DNA from 4 places in the Methylobacterium brachiatum genome. Region 3 is predicted to be linked to each of the others. Evidence: predicted binding sites of a transcription regulator. Region 3 holds the regulator's gene; each other region holds the start of a gene.
What was found. Region 3 encodes LexA, which represses DNA repair genes until DNA is damaged. Its sites were predicted from a motif close to TGTTCNNNNTGTGTTCNG; they were not measured.
Positions count from the first base shown of each region.

Region 1: a site for LexA is predicted at 2,054-2,071, ahead of BMZ47_RS13775 (trna delta -isopentenylpyrophosphate transferase). Genes of this name have one in related genera too.
Region 2: a site for LexA is predicted at 2,429-2,446, ahead of BMZ47_RS00170 (LexA family protein). Genes of this name have one in related genera too.
Region 4: a site for LexA is predicted at 1,428-1,445, ahead of recA (recombinase RecA). Genes of this name have one in related genera too.

Region 1 covers NZ_FOQW01000009.1:192,107-196,313, reverse strand. Annotated here, with positions in the region: gene BMZ47_RS13780 (zinc-dependent alcohol dehydrogenase) at 29-1,201, opposite strand; gene BMZ47_RS13775 (trna delta -isopentenylpyrophosphate transferase) at 2,133-2,819, shown strand; gene BMZ47_RS13770 (hypothetical protein) at 2,855-3,166, shown strand; gene BMZ47_RS13765 (tRNA1(Val) (adenine(37)-N6)-methyltransferase) at 3,167-3,916, opposite strand; gene BMZ47_RS13760 (putative signal transducing protein) at 3,913-4,137, opposite strand.
Region 2 covers NZ_FOQW01000002.1:31,061-35,267, forward strand. Annotated here, with positions in the region: gene BMZ47_RS00160 (LysR family transcriptional regulator) at 1-408, shown strand, start outside; gene BMZ47_RS00165 (Y-family DNA polymerase) at 695-1,981, opposite strand; gene BMZ47_RS00170 (LexA family protein) at 1,978-2,406, opposite strand; gene BMZ47_RS00175 (hypothetical protein) at 2,593-3,060, shown strand; gene BMZ47_RS00180 (hypothetical protein) at 3,310-3,606, shown strand; gene BMZ47_RS00185 (DUF3658 domain-containing protein) at 3,630-4,207, shown strand, end outside.
Region 3 covers NZ_FOQW01000004.1:219,154-223,360, forward strand. Annotated here, with positions in the region: gene BMZ47_RS05335 (Mu transposase C-terminal domain-containing protein) at 1-780, opposite strand, end outside; gene BMZ47_RS05340 (helix-turn-helix domain-containing protein) at 942-1,169, opposite strand; gene BMZ47_RS27855 (hypothetical protein) at 1,241-1,708, shown strand; gene lexA (transcriptional repressor LexA) at 2,037-2,756, shown strand; gene BMZ47_RS05350 (ComEC/Rec2 family competence protein) at 2,750-4,207, opposite strand, start outside.
Region 4 covers NZ_FOQW01000013.1:200,815-205,021, forward strand. Annotated here, with positions in the region: gene cckA (cell cycle histidine kinase CckA) at 1-1,343, shown strand, start outside; gene recA (recombinase RecA) at 1,537-2,598, shown strand; gene rpsQ (30S ribosomal protein S17) at 2,948-3,214, opposite strand; gene rpmC (50S ribosomal protein L29) at 3,236-3,451, opposite strand; gene rplP (50S ribosomal protein L16) at 3,464-3,877, opposite strand; gene rpsC (30S ribosomal protein S3) at 3,889-4,207, opposite strand, start outside.

The DNA of each region.
Region 1 (4,207 bases), on a different contig from region 3:
GCCGCAGCGCGACGGGCTGCGGAACCACTCAGGGTCTGAGCACGACCTTGATGCAGTTGTCCTTCTTGTCGCGGAAGGTCTTATACATCTCGGGCCCTTGATCGAGCTTGGCCCGATGGGTGATGACGAACGACGGATCGATCTGCCCGTCGTCGATGCGCTTGACGAGGTCGTCCGTCCACCGGTTCACGTGGGTCTGACCCGTCCGGATGGTGAGACCCTTGTTCATCAGGGCTCCCATCGGCATCTTGTCGACAAGCCCACCATAAACGCCCGGGATCGAAAGGATGCCGGCGGGGCGACAGACGTAAATCATCTCGCGCAGCACCGAGGCCCGGTCGCTCTCGAGCATCACAGACTGCTTCAGCCGGTCGTAAGCATGTTCGAGCGCGCGCGGCGAATGCGCCTCCATGCCGACGGCATCGATGCACTTCTCCGGGCCCTTGCCGTCCGTGAGGTCATTCAAGCGCTCGACCGTGCTTTCCTGACTGTTGTCGATCGTCGTCGCACCGCCCGCGCGCGCCATTTCCAGGCGCTCGGGCACGCTGTCGATGCAGACCACCCGCTTGGCCCCGAGCAGGAGCGCGGAGCGTAGCGTCATCTGGCCGACGGGGCCGGCGCCCCAGATCGCGACCGTATCGGTCGGCTGGATGTCGGCCTGTACGGCCGCCTGCCAGCCGGTGGGGAAGATGTCACCGAGGAACAGGACCTGCTCGTCGCTCAGGTTTTCCGGCACCTTGATATGCGTCTTGTCGGCAAACGGCACCCGGACGTACTCGGCTTGCCCGCCCTGATAACCGCCGGTGAGGTGTGTGTAGCCGAACAGGCCCGCTGTGGTGTGCCCGAAGGCTTTGTCGGCGATATCCTTGTTGCGGTTTGAGCGTTCGCAGACGGAGAAATAGCCGCGTTTGCACTGATCGCACTCACCACAGATGATCGTGAACGGCACGACGATGCGCTCCCCTTTCTTGAGAACGCCCTTGACGCCTTTGCCGGTCTCGACGACCTCGCCCATGAACTCGTGGCCCATGACGTCGCCCTTCTCCATGCCGGGCATGAAGTGGTCGTAGAGGTGCAGATCCGAGCCGCAGATCGCGCAGGCGGTGACCCTGATGATTGCGTCGCGATCATCCTCGATCTTGGGGTCCGGAACCGTATCGCAGCGGATATCCTGAGTGCCGTGCCAAACCAGTGCTTTCATGGACCGTCTCCCCAATCAGGAGGAAGGATTCTCGACTCTGCTCAAGGGTGCTCCTGCATAGAATGTATTCGAGCCGGAATGTTTCCCGGGGCTACACTATAAAAACCGATTGTAATAAAATGACACCCCGTTCTTACCTTGACCATTGCAGATATTGGCCGCGAAAGCTGGACGATAGGCGGTCATTGACGCGAAGACTTGGCGGCGCTCGGAAGAGGCGGCGTTCCACACCAGCTGCGCGGGTCCGAGGCCGGGCATGGGGCCGGCTCTGGCGGAACGGCGCAGCGCTCAACGACGTCCGCGTCCTCGACGCCTGACATGCTGGGACGCCTCCGTGCACGCCATTAGGACCGGGCGCGGTTTAAAACCGCCTCATGCGCGAAGCCCCAAGGGCTGTCCGCGCGGCCCATATCGGTCGATGGCAGCCACTCTTATGCGGACCCGTTTCGGTCCCCCGGATCCGTCCCTGTGCGCGCGATGATGGTGGGGCAGCGGCGAACCTGCCGGTCTTCCGAACCGCTCCTCGATCCCGAAGTGTCGGAGAAGGCTTCGAAGCCGGCGTTCCGCAGGCCCCGCGTTTTCCGGAGGACTCCGTCGAGGTCCCGCGATCGTCGGTCGCCAGCCAGGACCGAAAAAGGAGGCGCGCCAATCGGGCCCGGACGACGCCGCGTCGCGTGCTGGGAAGCGAAAACCGGACGCCCGTGCATCACCGCCCCGCCTCAAGCCGATCCCCGAAACCGAACCCTCCCCGCCTGCCTCCGGCACGCCCGCGCGCACTGACGCAGCCCCCTCAATCGACAGGGCGAGCGCGCCGCAACCCTTGCGCACGCCCCCGCGATCACGCATATACGGTGAAACAAAACGGGAACAAAGAGCGTCGCCGTAGAAAGCTGTGGATGACGCAGCTGTCTCACACCGGAACGAGCCCCGCATGCGAACCGCCGACAAGCAGATCGCCGACATCCTGGTGCGCTACGGGGAGCCCTTCGGGGGCAACGTCTGGCGCGTGCAGGGCACGGCCGTGATCTATCACAAGACCCTGGAGCGCATCGCCGCGCAGGCCGGGATCGTGTTCGATCCGCCGACCATCATCCGGGCCGAGCGCGACGAGGCCGTGCTGCTGGTGACCGGGCGCCTGCCCGGCGCCAAGGCCGGCGCGAAACAGGCCCCCGACCGGATCGAGTGGTCGATGGGCGAGGCTTTGGTCAACGTGAATTACCGCGTCTCGGGCAAGCAGGCGGCCTACGTCTACGCCATGGCCGAGAAGCGCGGGAAGGATCGCGTCATCCTCAAGCTGATCGAGCTCCACGGCTTGGTCTACTCGGAGGAGGAGGCCGACGAGTTCCGCGCTCAGCTGCCCACCGTCCGGGCTGTGGACGAGGATTTCGAGGAGGCCCAGCCCTTCGACGAGGTCACCGAGGCCGAGGGCGACCTCAAGCGCCGGATCGACGAGGCCGAGACGATCAACGCGGTGACCGACCTGATGCTCGACGGCGCGACCCAGGCGATCCTGGCGGCGATGCCGCCCGGCACCCGCGACGAGGTCCGCGACTACGCCAAGGCGCGCCTCGTGTCCCTGGGCTGGCCGAAGCGCACCGGCCGCCGCAGCGCCGCCTGAACCCCCACACCATCCCCCAACCGCAGGAGACCGCCATGCATCGCGCGCCGAGCCGCCGTACCCTGAAGGCCCGCCGGGACTATCACCGGAACTGGAGCATCGAGACCCTGTCCTACAGCCCGACCCGGATCGTGCGCCTGGGCGAGGAGAAGGTCGCGATCCTGTTCCCGCCGGTGGAGCCGGGCGCGGAGTGGCAGCTCTACCCGCATCCCGACACGTTCCCGGGGCTCAATTTCGACGGGCTGCCCGAGCCCCTGCGCCCGGAATTTCTGGGGTTCTCGGACCTGCCCGCCGTCGAGCGGTTCCTCGGCATCGGCGATGTGGCGCCGACCGCATTGGCGGCCTGATCAGGCCGGCGGCCAGGGGGCGCCCCGGTGGAGCGCCTCGGCCTCCGGGGTGAATGTTTTCGGGTCCGGGCCATGCAGCACCAGGGGCGGCAATAGGCTTGGCGCCGCCCGGCTGCCCCGTGTCGCGGCGATCAGCACCCGGATCGCCGGGGCTTCGGCTCTGGCATGGACCGGGCGCATCGCGATCCCGCCGTAGCGGCCCTTGAGCGCCTCCAAGCAGGCCGGGAGGGCATCGGCCCGGTGGATCAGCCCGAACCGCCCCCCCGGCCGCAGGATCGCCGTGCAGGCGCGGATCCAGAGGTCCAGGCTGCCCTCGGGGAATGTGTGCGCTGTCGCCTTGCCGGGATGCGGAGAGGGGCGGTGGCGGCCTTCCGTGAAGAACGGCGGGTTGGTGAGGACGAGGTCGAAGCTGTCCGGCTCCAGCCCGGCGGCGCGGCGCTCGGACGCGGGGGCGAGCATGTCGGCCTCGATCACGGTCGCGTCGAGTCCGTTGAGGGCGGCGTTCGCCCGGGCCAGCCCGGCCAGGTCCGGATCGCGCTCCACCAGGGTCGGGCGGCTGCCGGGATTGAGCGCCGCGCAGGCCAGGCCCACCGCGCCGGTCCCCGCGCCGACATCGCAGAGCCGCTCCCCCGCCGCCGGCGCCAGCCATCGGGCGAGCAGCACCGCGTCGGTCCCCGCCCGGTGCGCCCCCCGTTGCGGCTGGTGCAGGCGCAGGATCCCGCCCAGGAACGCGTCCGGCGCGTCGCTCACGGGTCGCGCAACTCGTGGGCGAGCCCGGCATCCTTCAGCAACCGGCGAGCCTGGGGCGCCCAATCCCCCGGCACCATCAGCCGCTGGCCGAACGCCCCGATCGAGCCTTCCATCACGCTCATATGGGTATCGGCCACCAGGACCGGGATCTCCGCCGCTTCGAGCACCGAGCGGGCGAAGCCGATCAGGACCGGGTCATTCGCGGAAATCAGCACGATCATCGCAATTCTTCGGCGGGAGGCCGGGCTTCCGGCGCATTCGTCGCGTTCGCTGCGCAGGCTCGTCGCACCA
Region 2 (4,207 bases), on a different contig from region 3:
GTCGGGCCAGACCTGCGCACGGTGGTGGTCGGGACTCCGGACTACTTCGTGCGCCACCCGCGACCCGACACGCCGGCCGACCTGGAGGCGCACCGCTGCGTGAACTACCGCTTGGTCGGCGGAGGTGGCCTGCTGCCATGGGAGTTCGCCCGCGACGACCGAGAGGTTCGGGTCCGCGCGAGCGGCCAATTGATCGCGAACGACGGGAACCTGGCGGCGGCCGCCGTTAGGGCCGGGGCCGGGCTCGGCTACATGCTGGAGGACGAGGTCGCCGACGACATCGCGGCCGGCCGTCTGATTCAGGTGCTCGATTCCTGGTGCCCGCCGTTCCCTGGCTGCCATCTCTATTACCCGGACCGGCAGGTCACACCGGCGATGCGAAGCCTGATCGAGGCCCTTCGCTGGTAAGGCGGGGCGTCCCGGTAAGGCCGCCTCGCCTTTCGGGCATCCAAGCGTTGCGTCAGTCGCTGGCGACCTCCGCCGCGAAATCGCGGTATGCCTCGGCAACGGCGGTACATGCGCGATGAAAGCCCATGGGTGCCCGAAGGGACTTCACGCGGTTGAACGACCGAACTGGCTTGTCTGACTTGAATCGGTCGTGCGGGCCCCAGGAAGGTCGCACGTCCTTCGGATGAGCCCCACGGGGTCGCTAATGTGCCCGTACCTGCTGTTGATCGAACACCCGGTAAATCGTTCATGCCGCCATCACCACCGGCACCTCGTCGACCCTGGTGGTGTAGCGGGGCGAGCGCATCTCGAACTTGGTCGACCATTCGCGCTTGGGGGCGAACCCGGCGCTGCCCGGCACGACGGCTCCCCGCCCGAAGCGCCGATTGCAGGCATCGAGGGCACCCATCAGCGCCGCCCCGTGCTCCCGGTCTAGTTGCCCCAGCCCCGGGAAGGCCCGCTGCGAGGCCGCCAGGGGCACGAGATCCGTGGTGACGACACCGGCCTTGGAATAGCGGTAGCCGTCCCTCCAGGTCTTCCGGACGCCGTGCAGGCACGCCTTAACGAGCACCAGGGTATCGTTTGACGCCTCCGGCAGGGTCACCACCGACGAGACCGAACGCTGCGGCCGGTCCCGGTCGTGTTCGGAGGTGTGGAAGAAGACCGTGACGTGATCGATGCCGAGGCCGCCAGCGCGCAGCTTCTCGCCCAGCCTAGCGGCGTGAGTGGCCACGGCTTGCTCCATGGTGGCGAGGTCCTCGACCCGGTCGGAGAAGCTCCGGGTTACCGCGCAGCCCTTCCGGGTCGGGGCGACCTCCTCCAGGTCGAGGCAGGCCATGCCACGCAGTTCCTGAACGAGTCGCTCGCCCACCACCGTCATCGCCTTGCGCACCGCCCGGGTGTCGAGGTCGCGCACGTCGGCGACGCTCTCGCAGCCCAGGGCCTCCAGCTTGCGGGCGTTAGCCGGCCCGACGCCCCAGATGTCCTCGGGCGGGATGCGGGCCATCCAGTGGTCGTACTGGACCGGATCGGTCAGGTCGCACACCCCGCCGAGCTCGGGCACCTTCTTGGCCACGTGGTTGGCGAGTTTCGCCAGCGTCTTTGTGGCGCCGATGCCGACGCAGGTCGGAATGCCCGTCCACGCCCGCACCGTCTCGCGCATGTCCCGGCACAGGGTCACTCGGTCGGCCTCGCGCACGTCCGAGAGATCCAAAAAGCTCTCGTCGATGGAGTAGATCTCGATGCGCGGCGAGAACCCCCGGTAGACCGTGTTCACCCGGGCCGACATGTCCCCGTACAGGGCATAGTTCGAGGAGTAGACCCGCACGCCCTGCGACTTGCACATGTCGCGGATCTTGAAGAATGGCTCGCCCATGCGGATGCCGAGCGCCTTTGCCTCCGGGGTCCGGGCAATCGCGCAACCGTCGTTGTTCGACAGCACAATCACGGGCACCCGGGCCAGGCGGGCGTCGAACACCCTCTCGCACGAGCAGTAGAAGCTGTTGCCGTCGGAGAGGGCGTAGGCCCGGCTCATTCCGCGCGGCGCCTCGGGTTGATCGACCCCGACACCACGCCCCACACCTCGACAACCGCGTCCGGGGCGAGGCTGAACTCGGGAAAGCGCGGGTTGGCGAAGGACAGAATGACCCGCGGGCCCTGGCGCCGCCAGACCTTGAACGAGCGCTCTCCGTCGATGTCTACGACCACTACGTCGCCGTTACGCGGGGTCAGCGACCGGTCGACCACCGCGAGGTCGCCGTCGTGCAGGCGGGCCAGGAGCATGCTGTCGCCCGCCACCCGGACGAGGAATGTCGCCGGCCGGTTCGCGATCAGCAGCCGTTGGAGGTCGATCTCTTCCTCGACGAAGTCGTCCGCCGGGCTGGGGAAGCCCGCGCGGACCGCCCTGGCGAGGATGGGGACCGGGGTCGGCAACCCGACCGTGACACCCAGGACCTGCATGCGCGCGCTCCACGAATCCACAAAGAACAAAAGTGGAACACAGGCCCGTGGTTCCTCCAAGCGGTTAAGCTTGCAACATCGCCGTTCCCTGTATGGATGTGGATAACCCGACGTGATGCTTGACCGTGCGGGCACGGGGACATGCCCTTACCCGAACGACGGGCAGTTCCGGGACCGGGGCGACACATGCGGCGTACGACCCTAGCCATCGCGTTGCTGACGTTCGCTAACTTACCAGCACGGGCCGCCGGAGACTTCCCCCTCGCGTCCTGCAAGGGCTGGAACGGGACGGTGGTCGAGCGCGACGGCATCGACACCACCCACGCCACCATGCGCGGGATCGTCACTAAGGCGGACTTGCAGGAATACTGCGAGCGCGACCCCGGCGGGGAAACCAAGCAGTTCGGCGGCAAGCTGACGACAGCCCAGTGCGTCGCGAACTATCTGCGCAGCGAGGGGCGGGCCACCATGGCCGCGCAGGCGAACTGCAAGGCAGGTACGGTTAGCTACCGGTACGGCGACCGCCAAGCCGCGAAAACCCGCTTCCCGCTTGGCCCGGACGGCGACACCTCTTGCGCATCGGGTAACCCGCCGATGATCGAGCAGTTCAAGATGCTGTGCCCCGCCGCAGCAAAAAGATTGAAGGTGGAATAGGGCGCGACCATACAGGGAGGGGCGAAAGCCCACTCGGCGGGGCAAAACCTCGAACGACGATTTCGGCCGCGTCGCCCCCCTTTTGGCGACCGGCATTTCGGCTGCGGAGGACCACGGTTACAATTCGAAAAGCCGGCGTGCCCTGCGGTCACATCCGGGATCAATGTCGGACCGATCATTGCAAATGAGCCCACCGGTTCGGGCCGGCCGCGCCTAGTGCCGGGCGAGGCATCGAGCGGGGAGGTTCGGATGAAGGCATTGCGAGTGACAGGGGCATGGCTCGCGGTAGCCGTCGCTTCCATCGTCCCGCCTTTCGCACAAGCCCAGGCCGGCCAGGGGACCGTGGCGTGCCAAGACGAGATCGGGTCCGCTGCCGCCAAGCGTCTCGTCACGCAGTGTTTCGATGCCTCGCCGGCCACGCACCCGCCGTGCAACGTCGTGAACCCGTACGCGATGATCCGCGAGGAGATCGCGCGCAGTTGCAAGCTGTTCGAGGCGTCGGGTCCGCTACCAGCGGACCTGTGCGCCACGGGGCGTACGCCGTGACCGGCGCGTCGGAGGTCGTCCACTTGGCCTGGGGCTCGGCCAGGGCCGACTCCGTCAGGCAGGCCTTGCGGATGCAGGGCCGCGCGGAACGGGTGATCGCGCTGACCCACGTCCTCGACGTGGGGCCCATCGAACCATTCGACCCCGAGGCGCGCCGGATTTGGTTCGCCGAGAACACGCGGCCGGACGACGAACCGGAAGGGGAGCCCACCGATCCGGAGGTACCCTGGGCGGAGGCGACGGACCCCGGCGTCCATCCGGTCTACTGGGTCTGCCTGACCGACGCGGCGGAGCACGCTTGCTTCCTTCGGTTCGTCACCCGCATGGCCGGGCGCCCCTTCGACATCGTCGAGGTGATAGGCTCGGACTTCCCCCGACCGGGTGCCGCCTCAACGGTATGGTCGTTGGGTCAGTTGCGTCCCGAGGAGATGGTCGCGGCCGATCTCGTGAGCGGGAGAAGGCCCTTCACCGAAGCCGAGAACGAACCGGCCACGGCCCGCTGGGCGAAACTGCGGCGGGAAAACGCGCCGCTGCGCATCGTTCGGGACGGGTACTTGGTCTCGGCGCCCCTGACCCATTTCGACGACGTCCTGACCGGGTT
Region 3 (4,207 bases):
GCGGCGGTTCGCAGCATCGAGCCAGGCGATGCCCTTTGGCGTAGCCAACGTGCCGTCCTGCCGCCGCACGTACACATCAAAGTGGTGCACGTCGCCGTAGACCACTTCCATAGGCGCGAGGCCCGCCGAGGTGAGCCGCACCCGCGGCCGGGCATTGTCCCATTCCTTGATGTTGGTGTGGTACTCGTGGACCCGGCGAGCGTCCCGGCCGGCCTCAATGACGTGCTTCGGGAGCTGGCAAGCCGACAGGTTGGCTTCGTAGTCTCCAATCCCCACCTGGGCTGTCAGCTCGGCCAGCCGCTCGGATGCGAGGCGCAGGACGCCGCTGTAGCTCGTGCCATTGCCCCAGAGAGCGCGGATGTACCGCTGGATCGTCCCGGCGATCCGCTCGCGGGTCTCATCGTCCAGAGCAACCGTCGCGGCATCCCAGCGACGCGTGATAACGGGCAAGCTCTCCGGCTTCACCTCGCGCCGCTTGCGCACCAGGCCGCGGATGCCGCCGGCCGTCGCCTTGCTGACTTTGCGCTCGATGTCGCGACGGCTCGGAGAGAACCAATGCCCGTCCGGGCCGCACACCTCGACGCCCGCCAGCGCCTCGATCGCGGCCCGGCGCTCACGCGAGCCCTTCGGATGAGCCAGTGCAGGGCGAAGGAAGTAGGCCCACCACTCGGCTGCCTTGAGCGCCTTTGCAGACGGGTTCAACGACCCTTCAACGGGCGTGTGCGCTGACTGAATGCGGAGTTGAAGGTCGGCCGGCAGGCTATCGACCCGGACCTTCAAGTGAGTACCAGCCCTGCCGCCTCGACCATGCACAGGCATTGTGAGCATGTTCGCTCCCCGCCAAGGGAGACCGCGCGCCGCCCGCAGAAGAGCATTTCTCGCCTTCCGCTGAGAGATGCCGGCGACGTGAGCCAGGTCAGGCCCTGAGATCCACTCCGCGGTCATGCGGCGTTTTCGATCTCAGAAGCGACTCGGAGGATGCGAATACGAAGATCGATGGCGCGACGACCTAAGGACTGCCCCCTGAGGGCACGGTAGGCGAGGCGCCGATCGATGCCTTGCGCCATAAGCCAAGCGTTCAAAGACGTGCCAGCAGACACGAAGGTCGCTCGGATCCGCTGGTACTCGCGATCGTAGTCAGCTGCGGTGTCGTGGAGGATGGCTGTCATGCTATCGTACCCAAGGTCCGACAAAAGATGACATTTTGTGTCATCTTTTGTCAAGTTAGGGTGCGCGTGTCATGTCAGATGTCGAAGCCGAAATAAACGCGATGAAAATGCGGCTTGGCGTCGAATTAGACAGGGACCTCGCCGAAGAACTCAAAATCGTTCCCACTTCTGTGGCAGCGTGGCGCCGCAGGGGAAAGGTTCCCGATAAGTACAAGCTACGATATAAGATTGCTAAAGATGTACAAGAGATCCGATCTCAATCGTCATATCCGCATGGACTTCATGACGCTTATGTTTTCGCGCTGATCGCTATAGTCGCTTCCAAATTTCAGAGCGGTGGTGACTGGGACGATAGTTCTGTCGACGGGTTCGAGTTGGCTTGGATTGGTCAGAAATTATCGGCATTGCACCGTTCTCTAGCCAGCGAGCTGCGCTATGACCTCAGCCGCGAGAAACTGAGGACACGCTTTGACGACATAAGAGCGGAGATAGACGAAAAGGGCGTGTCAGCTTGGCTGGATGACCGTTTGTCATCTTAGCTGAGGTCCGCAATAGGGTCCGCAATCGGACAGATAGCAAACGCTGGGTCCGCAAAAAGCTGTTCCGTTAAAGCGGGTTACTCATAACTGGCGGCCGTTGAGAACGCCGACTAGGTTCCCCAATCGGAGCAAGCTAAGCCCCTGACGTGAAACGAATTTTCTGTCGTCGTCGCCAATTAGCGATGACATAGCCGTCGCCAAATTGGCTTCGCCGCCCCAAAGCTTGGCCGGATCAGGCTTGCGGAACACTTGCGGAACGTTTAACGTGTTCGTGATTTGTTTCCGAGGCCGCGTCGATGCGGTCCGCCAAGCCGCGAGTCCCCCGTCGATGCTCACGCGCAAGCAATTGGACCTCCTGCGTTTCATCCAGAGCCGCATGCAGGAATGCGGCGTCCCGCCCTCGTTCGACGAGATGAAGGACGCCCTCGATCTGAAGTCCAAGTCGGGCATCCACCGGCTGATCACGGCCCTGGAGGAGCGCGGCTTCCTGCGGCGCCTGCCGAATCGGGCGCGGGCCATCGAGGTGATCCGCATCCCCGAGAGCCTGTCGCAGGCCGCCGCGCCGCCGGCCGAGCCCCGCCGCTTCACCCCGAGCGTGGTCGAAGGTGGCAAGTCCAAGCTGCCGCCCCAGCCCGCGACCACCCGGATGATCGATGATGGCGGGCGCGCCATCTCGATTCCGGTGATGGGCCGGATCGCGGCCGGTACGCCGGTCTCGGCGATCCAGAACCAGAGCCACGCCATCACCATGTCGCCGGACTTCCTGGCCGGCGGCGAGCATTACGCCCTCGAAGTGCGCGGCGATTCGATGGTCGATGCCGGCATCCTGGACGGCGACCTCGTGGTGATCCGCAAGCAGGACACGGCCAATACCGGCGACATCATCGTGGCGCTGATCGACGACGAGGAGGCCACGCTGAAGCGCCTGCGTCGCCGCGGCTCCTCGATCGCCCTGGAGGCCGCCAACCCGGCCTACGAGACCCGCGTGCTCGGACCCGACCGGGTCCAGATCCAGGGCCGGCTCGTCAGCCTCGTCCGCCGCTACTGAAGCGGCTCGGCCGGCGCGTCGCCGGGCGCGGCTTCGGGACCGGCGGCGTCGGGCTCGGACGGGATCGGGGCGCCGGGAGCGGGCGTTTCGGTCCGCTGCACCGGTGACGGCCCGGCATTGGGGGACGGTCGCCAGGGAACGGAGCGGCCCTCGTCGTGGGCATAGCGAACCGTGAATCCCGCGCGGTCGGCCCGAAGGGCGACGGCGCCGTGGGCGGCGAGCGCCCGGCGGTCGATCACCAGCGGCGCGTGGCAGGTCGGCGGCGCGGCGAACCGGGTGATCAGCACGGCCGCCCGGGCGCAATCCTCCGCGAAGGCGCGCCGGTCGCGGACCAGGGCGATGGCGCGGCCATCCGGCAGGCGCGCGGTGCAGCCGAGACGGTCGCAGCGTCCGCTCTGCGCGACACCGCCGATCACGGTTTTGGCCGACCGGCCGTCGCCATCCGCCTTCAGCCACTGCTCCAGCACGAAGGCCGACGGGCTGCCCAGCGCTGCCAGGCGCCCATCGGTCCCGCGCACGGCCGCGCCGCCGCCCTGCCGGTCGATATAGAGGTCGAAGCGGTCCGGCATCGCGGCGAGGCCGAGCCCCAGCAGGGCGGGCGGCAGGGCGAGCCAGCGCAGCCGCGAGACCGGGAGCGTGGCCAGGAGCAGCCCCGCCGCCAGCAGCACCAGCGCGCCGGTGCCGAAAGCCGGCAGCACCAGGGTGGCCCGATCGAAGCCGGCGATCCACTCCGAGATCGCCAGCATGCCGCCCACCGCCTGCCCCATCAGCCACCAGACCGGCCGGTCGAGGGCGAAAGGATAGGCCAGGATCCCGATCACCGCCGCGGGCATCACCACCAGCGAGACGAGCGGCAGGGTCAGGGCGTTGCCGATCAGCCCGAATGGCTGGATCGTCTGGAAATGGTAGGTGGCGAATGGCGCGGTGGCGATCTGCGCCACGAGCGTCGTCGCCAGGGTACCGGTCACGGCCGCGAGGCCGGTGCCGACGAGCCGCTCGATCCGCCCTGCCCCCGGCCGCCGGAACAGGCCGCCGTCGATCAGCCGCGCGCAGGCGATCAGCCCGGCCACCGCCCCGAACGACATCTGGAAGCTCGGCCCCAACAAACCCTCGGGCTCCCGTGCCAGGGCGATCAAAGCGGCGAGCGCCAGGTTGCGCATCGACAAAGCCGGTCGGTCGACCAGGATCGCGCCCAGCATGATCAGGGTCATGATCAGCGAGCGCTCGGCGGCGATGTCCCAGCCCGAGAAGGCGCAATAGGCGGTGACGCCCAGCATCGCGAACCCGGCGGCGATCTTCTTGATCGGCCAGACCAGGGCGCAGAACGGGACGAAGGCGAGCAATGCTCGCACCAGCCAAAAGACCACGCCGGCGGCCAGCACCATGTGGAGGCCCGAGATGGAGACGACGTGATAGATGCCCGCGGCCCGGAGCGCGTCGTTGGCGGCCGG
Region 4 (4,207 bases), on a different contig from region 3:
AGGCCGACGAGGCCGAGCGCGTGATCCTGTACGCCCTCGACACCACGGCGCAGCGGCAGCTGGAGCAGCAGGTCGCCCAGGCGCAGAAGATGAACGCGGTCGGCCAGCTCGCCGGCGGCATCGCGCACGACTTCAACAACGTGTTGCAGGCGATCATCGGCTACTCGGACCTGCTGCTGGCGAGCCACCGGCCGACCGATCCGGCCTTCCAGGACATCATGCAGATCAAGCAGAACGCCAACCGGGCGGCGGGCCTCGTCCGCCAGCTCCTGGCGTTCTCCCGCCGCCAGACCCTGCGCCCGGAGGTGATGAATGTCGGGGAGGGGCTCTCGGAGCTGACCCTGCTGCTCAAGCGGCTGCTGGGCGAGCGCGTCGCCCTGGAGCTGAAGCACGGCCGCGACGTCTGGCCGGTCAAGGCCGACGTCAACCAGTTCGAGCAGGTGATCGTGAACCTCGCGGTCAATGCCCGCGACGCGATGCCGGACGGCGGCAAGCTGATGATCCGCACCGAGAACGTCACCGATCCGGGCCCGGCCGCGACTGTGGACGGGCGGGGCGGGGCGCCCGCGGGCGACCACGTGCTGATCGAGGTGCGCGACACCGGCCAGGGCATCCCACCCGAGCTGATGGAGAAGATCTTCGAGCCGTTCTTCACCACCAAGGAGATCGGCAAGGGCACCGGCCTCGGCCTCTCGACGGTGTTCGGCATCGTCAAGCAATCCGGCGGCACCATCGACGTCCAGTCGAAGATCGGGGAGGGGACCGCCTTCCGCATCTACCTGCCGCGGCACGTGCCCGTGGCGGAGCCCGAGGAGGCCGCCCCCGCGATCCCGGCCCTGCCGCGGGCCGACCTGCCGGCGCCCGGCCAGGCGCCGGCCAAGCCCACCGGAACCGGCGAGGCCGCCGAACGGGCTGCCAAGACGAAGGCTCCGGAGAAGCCGGCCCCACGCAAGCCCGCGGCCGACCATACCGGGCAGGGGACGATCCTGCTGGTCGAGGACGAGGATCCCGTCCGGGCGGTCAACAGCCGGGCGCTCTCGGCCCGCGGCTACACGGTGCTGGAAGCGGCTTCCGGCCTGGAGGCCCTGGCGATCGTGCGCGAGGGCAGCCAGCCGATCGACCTCGTCGTCTCCGACGTCGTGATGCCCGAGATGGACGGCCCGACACTCCTGCGCGAGGTGCGCAAGCACCAGCCGGACCTGAAGGTGATCTTCGTCTCCGGCTACGCCGAGGACGCGTTCCGCAAGAACCTGCCCGAGGGCGAGGCCTTCAACTTCCTGCCCAAGCCCTTCAGCCTCAAGCAGCTGGTCGAGACCGTGAAGAAGACCATGGCAGCCGACTGACGCCGCGACCGCGACCGACCCGGTGGAGAACCTGCGCGCCGCCCCCACGGGGCGGCGTTCTCGTATCCCGCACCCTTGCCGAAATAGAACAAAACAGGTACATAGACGCGGTGTTGCCGCGCGTTGTGAATGGCGCGCAACCCCTTCATAAGGAGCCCGCCAGATGGCCCAGCCTGCATTGAAAGTGGTCGACATGCCCCCGGTGGACAAGGACAAGTCCAAGGCGATCGACGCCGCCCTGTCCCAGATCGAGCGCGCCTTCGGCAAGGGCTCGATCATGCGTCTGGGCAAGAACGACAAGGTGCAGGAGGTCGAGACGATCTCCACCGGCTCGCTCGGCCTCGACATCGCCCTCGGCGTCGGCGGCCTGCCCCGCGGCCGGGTCGTGGAGATCTACGGCCCCGAATCCTCCGGCAAGACGACGCTGGCGCTGCACACCATCGCCGAGGCCCAGAAGAAGGGCGGCGTCTGCGCCTTCGTGGATGCCGAGCATGCCCTCGATCCGGTCTATGCCCGCAAGCTCGGCGTCAATCTCGACGACCTGCTGATCTCGCAGCCCGATACCGGCGAGCAGGCCCTGGAGATCACCGACACGCTGGTGCGCTCCGGCGCCATCGACGTGCTGGTGGTCGATTCAGTCGCCGCGCTGACCCCGCGGGCCGAGATCGAGGGCGAGATGGGCGAAAGCCAACCCGGCCTCCAGGCCCGCCTGATGAGCCAGGCTCTGCGCAAGCTCACCGGTTCGATCTCGCGCTCGAACTGCATGGTGATCTTCATCAACCAGATCCGGATGAAGATCGGCGTGATGTACGGCAGCCCGGAGACCACCACGGGCGGCAACGCGCTGAAGTTCTACGCCTCGGTGCGCCTCGACATCCGCCGCATCTCGACCCTGAAGGATCGGGACGAGGCGATCGGCAACCAGGTCCGCGTCAAGGTCGTGAAGAACAAGGTCGCGCCGCCGTTCAAGCAGGTCGAGTTCGACATCATGTTCGGCGAGGGCGTGTCGAAAGTGGGCGAGCTGATCGATCTCGGCGTGAAGGCCGGCATCGTCGAGAAGTCCGGCGCCTGGTTCTCCTACAACAGCCAGCGTCTCGGCCAGGGCCGCGAGAACTCGAAGGGCTTCCTGCGGGACAACCCCGAGATCGCCGGCAAGATCGAAGCCTCGATCCGCCAGAATTCCGGACTCGTGGCCGAGAAGATCCTGGAGAACGCCAAGCCGACCGACGACGAGCTCGACGAGGGCGAGGCCTGAGAGCTTCGGCGCATCGCAGGCTTCCAAAGGGCGTCACGCCCTTTGGAGGCTTCGGGACAGCGTCCTGATCCGTCGGGGAAACCCAGCAGCAGGGCCTGCCTCGAACCCGCAGACGCCACGGACGCGTCGGGCTGAATCCAACCCGACGCGTCCGCTTTACGACCGACATCAGAAACGACAACGCCCGGCACGAATCCGGCCCCGTAAGGGTCGAACTTCGTCCGGGCGTTCGTCGTTCTGGAGGTCCCAAAGGTCGGGACGGCACCGTCAACGGTGCATCAGCCCAATCTCAAGACATCCAGCCCCGTTGAGGCGGACGCGGAAACCCGCAGCCGCCGATTCCCGTGTATCAGGCGGCTTCGCCGGTCTCGGCGACCGCGGCAGCCTGGTCCTCGACCAGCTTCCAGGTCTTGGTCTTCGAGAAGGGACGGCACTCCTCGATGAACACCGTCTGCCCGACCTTGGCGACATTCGCCTCGTCGTGGGCATGGTAGTTCTTCGAGCGGCGCACAGTCTTCTTCATCACCGGGTGGGTGAAGCGACGCTCCACCTTCACCACGATGGTCTTCTCGCCCTTGTCGCTGACGACGGTGCCCTGCAGGACGCGCTTCGGCATGGTGTTCTCCTAAGCCCTTCGTCAACTCTTGGACGCCTGCAGCGTCTTCGAACGCTGCAGGGTGCGGACGCGGGCGATGTCGCGGCGGACCTCACGGACGCGGGCGACGTTCTCGAGCTGGCCGGTGGCCCCCTGGAAGCGCAGGTTGAACTGCTCCTTCTTAAGGTTCAGCAACTCGTCACTGAGCTGATCCGGCGACAACGCCTTCAGATCAGACACTCTCTGGGTCGACTTCACGATAGCCTCCGTTCAGTCGGCGATGCGTTGGACGACCCGCGTGCGGATCGGGAGCTTGGCGGCGCCGAGGCGCAGGGCCTCCTTGGCGATGTCTTCGGCAACGCCGTCGACCTCGAACATGATCCGGCCGGGATGGACGCGAGCGGCCCAGTAATCCGGGGCGCCCTTACCGGAGCCCATGCGGACTTCGGTCGGCTTCGAGGACACCGGAACGTCCGGGAACACCCGGATCCAGACACGGCCCTGGCGCTTCATCTCGCGGGTGATCGCGCGGCGGGCCGCCTCGATCTGCCGGGCGGTGACGCGCTCGGGCTCCACCGCCTTCAGGCCGAACTGGCCGAAGTTCAGCTCGAAGCCGCCCTTGGCCGCACCGTGGATGCGGCCCTTGAACTGCTTACGGAAGCGAGTCTTTTTCGGTTGCAGCATGGCTTCCTACCTTACGCGTGCTCGCGCTCGCGGCGTCCGCGCTCGCGGCCGCCCTCGCCATCGCGCTCACGGCGTCCGCCGGAGCGGCCGCCCTCTTCCTGGGCCTTCTTGTCCTGGGCCATCGGGTCGTGCTCAAGGATCTCGCCCTTGAACACCCACACCTTGATGCCGCAGGTGCCGTAGGTCGTGAACGCCGTGGCGGTGCCGTAATCCACGTCCGCACGCAGCGTGTGCAGCGGGACCCGGCCCTCACGATACCATTCCTGGCGGGCGATCTCGGCGCCGCCGAGGCGGCCCGAGCAGTTGATGCGGATGCCCTCGGCGCCGAGA